2 regions of the Caulobacter sp. AVps18 genome follow, and region 2 is predicted to be linked to the other one. Evidence: riboswitches for the same ligand, from Rfam matches in the RefSeq annotation. Region 2 holds a riboswitch; the other holds the start of a gene.
What was found. A riboswitch is a leader RNA that binds a small molecule or an ion and turns the genes downstream of it on or off. The one in region 2 is predicted to bind cobalamin.
Positions count from the first base shown of each region.

Region 1: it holds a riboswitch for cobalamin, as region 2 does, so the genes downstream of both, metE (5-methyltetrahydropteroyltriglutamate--homocysteine S-methyltransferase) here and ACW179_RS15405 (TonB-dependent receptor plug domain-containing protein) in region 2, are expected to answer to the same signal.

Region 1 covers NZ_CM178737.1:4,511,783-4,513,980, reverse strand. Annotated here, with positions in the region: gene metE (5-methyltetrahydropteroyltriglutamate--homocysteine S-methyltransferase) at 1-1,025, opposite strand, end outside; cobalamin riboswitch at 1,148-1,380, opposite strand; gene ACW179_RS20585 (2OG-Fe dioxygenase family protein) at 1,521-2,198, opposite strand, start outside.
Region 2 covers NZ_CM178737.1:3,374,405-3,376,602, reverse strand. Annotated here, with positions in the region: gene ACW179_RS15410 (ABC transporter ATP-binding protein) at 1-205, shown strand, start outside; cobalamin riboswitch at 474-661, shown strand; gene ACW179_RS15405 (TonB-dependent receptor plug domain-containing protein) at 800-2,198, shown strand, end outside.

The DNA.
Region 1 (2,198 bases), 1.1 Mb from region 2:
GAGGGGGCCAGGATGATCCGGTCGCCGCCGCGCGCGGCGATGACGGGCTCCAGGCGATCCAGAAGGGCGGGCAGGTCCGACCGCCAGACATTGCGGCCGTCAATGACGCCCAGTGACAGCACCAGGCTCTCGCGGCTGGCGGCCAGAACCTCGTCCAGCGCCTGGGGCGCGCGCGCCAGGTCGATGTGCAGGCCGTTGATCGGCAGGTTCACGGCGGTGGTGAGGTTGTCGCCATAGCCGCCGAAATAGCTCGTCAGCAGCAGGCGCAGGCCTGGCACGGCGTGGCTCAAGGCACCGTAGGCCCGGCGCAGTTCGCCCCGCTCGAACGCGGTCAGGTCCAGGGCCAGGCAGGGCTCGTCGATCTGCACCCAGTCGGCGCCGGCGCGCTCAAGCCGGACCAGGACCTCGGCATAGACCGGCAGCAGGGCGTACAGCAGCGACAGCGGCGAGAAGCCCTCGTCCTTGGTCTTGGCCAGTTTCAGGAAGGTCACGGGACCCAGCAGCACCGGCCGGGTGTGGACGCCCTGGGCCTTGGCCTCCAGGAACTCATCGATGGGCTTGGTCGAGGTCAGGGTGAAGGTCTGGCCACGCGACACCTCGGGTGCCAGGTAGTGATAGTTGGTGTCGAACCACTTGGTCATCTCCATGGCCGGCACGCCATGACCGTCGTGATGAGCGTGACCCTGGGCGCAGGCCTCGTGCGCCGCCGCGCCTTGCGCGCCCCGGGCCATGGCGAAATAGGCGGCGGTGTCGACCGGTCCGCCGGTCCAGCCATAGTCGGCCGGAATGGCGCCGACCATCACGCTGGTGTCCAGCACGTGGTCATAGAGCGAAAAGTCGTTGCTGGGCACGTGGTCCACGCCCAGGGCGGACTGGCGGGTCCAGGCCTGGGCGCGAAGGTCGGCGGCCGTGGCCAGCAGGGTCTGGGCGTCGGTCTTGCCGGACCAATGGGATTCCAGGGCGAACTTCAGTTCGCGCCGGGGGCCGATGCGGGGAAAGCCAAGGGTGGCGACGGTGACGGTCATCTTTGAAAAACCTCTGCCGGTGTGAGGGCGGAGGCTTGATCGGGACGCGCGCAAGGGGGCGCGCACGGTCTGTCACGGACCGGACACGCCTTGGCATGCGACCAGACCGGGCACCCCGCCGGAGGACGTTATCTGTCGGGGCAGGTCTCCTGGCTCACGGGTCAACACCCCTGTCCTGGCCTTCCCGACACGCCACCGATCCAGCTTCGGCGCGTCAGTGACACGTATTGGACAGCGGCTCGCCGCTCACAGTTGCGGGGGCAGCGCCGGCCTTGGGTTTTCACGCCCGCACCGACTTCCCTCTTAGCTCCGGGCCCCAGAAGGTGCCCGCAGAACCACGACAGCGTGCTGTTAGGGCAAGGTTGGCCACCAAGTCAACAGGGATATAAGGATATCCTTATGCGATTTTCGAGGCGCGCCAGGACTTCCGCGCCGCCGTTCGCCGTCCCACGCCTGCATCGGCTCAACCGCCTGAAGCCGAAACGTCACCCCTTCTTAGATCCCGGCTAGCGTCGCGATCTCCTGCCGGAACGTCACCACCAGCACGTCGCGCAGGGCCGGGGCGGCGGGATTGTCGGGCCGGATCGGCGTGACGCCGTGCAGCACCCGCAGGTCGTCCAGCATCACCATGTCGCCCGGCGCCGTCAGGGTGAAGCTGCCGAGACTGCGACCGCCGGGGGCATAGATGTCAGTGACGCCGCTGCGCACATTGACCCGGTCGACCAGCATGACGATCACCCAGTCCACCCCGTCGCGGTGCGCGCCTTCGGGCGTGGGCAGGCCCGCTTGGCCGGCCAGGGCCTCGACGCGAAACTGATGCAGTTCCACATGCCAGGACGCGGGCGGCTGCGGCGTGATCGGATGGAAGATCGCAAGTCCCTGTTCGATGACCGCCCGGGTGATCGGATGGATGGCGATGGCGTCCGTGACCGGCTCGAACCAGCGCTGCACCCCGCCGTTCAGGGCGTTGTAATCGCGGCTCTGATAGTGCGGCTGGTGCGGCTTGCGGACGATCTGGCCGGGCGCGGCGGAAAAGGCGGCAAACCGGCGCTTTCGATAGCGACCGCCGTCGGCCATGAAGCCGTCCAGACCCAGATCGTTCCAGCTGTCGGCAAAGCCCGCCCAGTCTGCGACGGCTGCCGGCCCCAGCAGGGCGCGGGTCTCGTCGGCGGG
Region 2 (2,198 bases):
AAACCGGCCAAAACTACTGCTGGCCGACGAACCGACGGGAAATCTGGACCCCGCGACGTCGGCAGCCGTCTTCCAGTCGCTGTACAGCCTGGCGCGAGACCAAGGCGTCGCCGCCCTGATCGCCACCCACAACATGGACCTGGCTCGCTACATGGACCGTGTCTTTGCCCTGAAGGATGGGCATCTGGAAGAGCAGCGCTTCTAGGCGCAATCAGAAGGCTCAGAACTCGATTCCTGCTGCGCCTTGACACTTGTATTCAAGGGTTCGTCAGACATCGCCGTGATCCGCCTGATGACGGGCGTTTCAGGATTGCATCCCGTTACCCAGAGCCTGCCCTGTCGCGACAAGGATCGCCGGGTGCCGGCTCCGCGACTCCCTGGGCGAAGGCGCGCTTTGGTCGAGCGAGCGGACCGCCAAGGTCGAGGGTGATCGTCACGGAAGCTCCACATTGACGTTGTGCGACGCAGCATATAGGGCTGCTGCCGCGTCAGGTTCCTCGAAAGAGGATGAATAGGGAACGAGGTTCAATACCTCGGCTGCCCCCGCAACTGTAAGCGGCGAGCTTACGCGTCACATGCCACTGGGACCTTGGTCCTGGGAAGGCGGCGCGCAAAGCATAGACCCGTGAGCCAGGAGACCTGCCTGTCGCAGTCGTTCATCGTCCGGCCGGGGTGCGCCGAACGAACGGGATTTCCCGCGAAACGACATGTCAGTCAGGCCGCGTCGCGGCCTTTAGCCTCGTCGTGCCTGCACGTTCGCGGCTGGAGGACGCGCGCGGGTCGTTCAAAGGGAAAGACCATGATCCGAGCATTTCTGTGCTCTACCGCACTCTCCACCACCCTGTTCGCCGGGGCCGCACTGGCTGACGAGCAAAAGGCTCCTGAAACCGATGTCGCCGGAAAGGCAGGCTCGTCCGCCGTGGCCGAGCTGGTCGTTACGGCGACGCGCTCGGTTCAGCCTGTCGAGAAAGTCGGCGCGTCCATCAGCGTGCTGACCACTGACGCGATCAAGGCCAGCCAGGCCGTTTCGGCCATCGAGCTTTTGGCCCAGACGCCAAGCGTCAGCTACAGCCGAAATGGCGGTCCGGGAACCGCCACCAGCCTCTATATTCGCGGCGCCGAAAGCCAGCACACCGTGGTGCTGATCGATGGTGTGAAGCTGAACGACCCGTCATCGACGCAAGGCGGTTTCAATGCCGGCAATCTTCTGATCGGCGATGTGTCGCGCATCGAGGTGCTGCGCGGCGCCCAGTCGACGCTTTGGGGAAGCCAAGCTATCGGCGGCGTGGTCAATATGGTGACCGCTGAGCCAACTGAGGCCTTTGAGGCCAATGCCAGCATTGAAGGCGGTGCCCGCAACACAGGCTATCTGCGCGGCGCGGCGGGGGGCGTTGCCGAGCGCTTGAGCTGGAGACTGGCCGGCAGCTATTTCACGACTGACGGCTTCTCGGTCTACAAGACGGGCACCGAAGCCGATGGCTACCAGAACACCGGCCTCTCCGGCCGTGTGCGCTTGGCCCTTACCGACGCTGTCTCGGCTGAGGTTCGGTCGGTCTATTCGTCGGGCAAGAACGACTTCGACGGTTTTGCTGGCGACTCGTCTGAGTTTGGTCGCACCAAGGAGCTGGTGATCTACACCGGCCTCAACTTCGCCCTTCTGGACGGTCGCTGGAGCAATCGCGTCGCTTACGGCTACACCGATACTGATCGCGAAAACATCAACCCGGCTCGCCCGACGGTTCCGTTGACCTTCGACGCCGCCGGCAAGAACAAGCGTTGGGAGTACCAAGGCGCGCTCGCCGTCACCGAGACCCTGACCGCATCATTTGGCGCCGAAAGCGAACGGTCGCAGATGCGCACCCGCTCGCCCAGCACCAGCCGGCCCAACCCCGCCTTCAGCACGGGGCGAGTCGGCGTGGACAGTGTCTATGGCCAGATCCAGGCGGAGGTCGTGCCCGGCCTGACACTGACAGGGGGCCTGCGCCACGAGAGCCACGATACGTATGGCGACCACACCCTGGGCCAGGTCTCGGCCGCATGGGCGCTCAACGAAGGCGACACCGTTCTACGGGCGAGCTTCGGTCAGGGTTTCCGAGCTCCGGGCCTCTATGAACTCTATAGCGAATACGGCAACTTGAACCTCGCGCCGGAAGAGTTTGACAGTTGGGACGCCGGGGTAGAGCAGCGCCTGCTAGGTG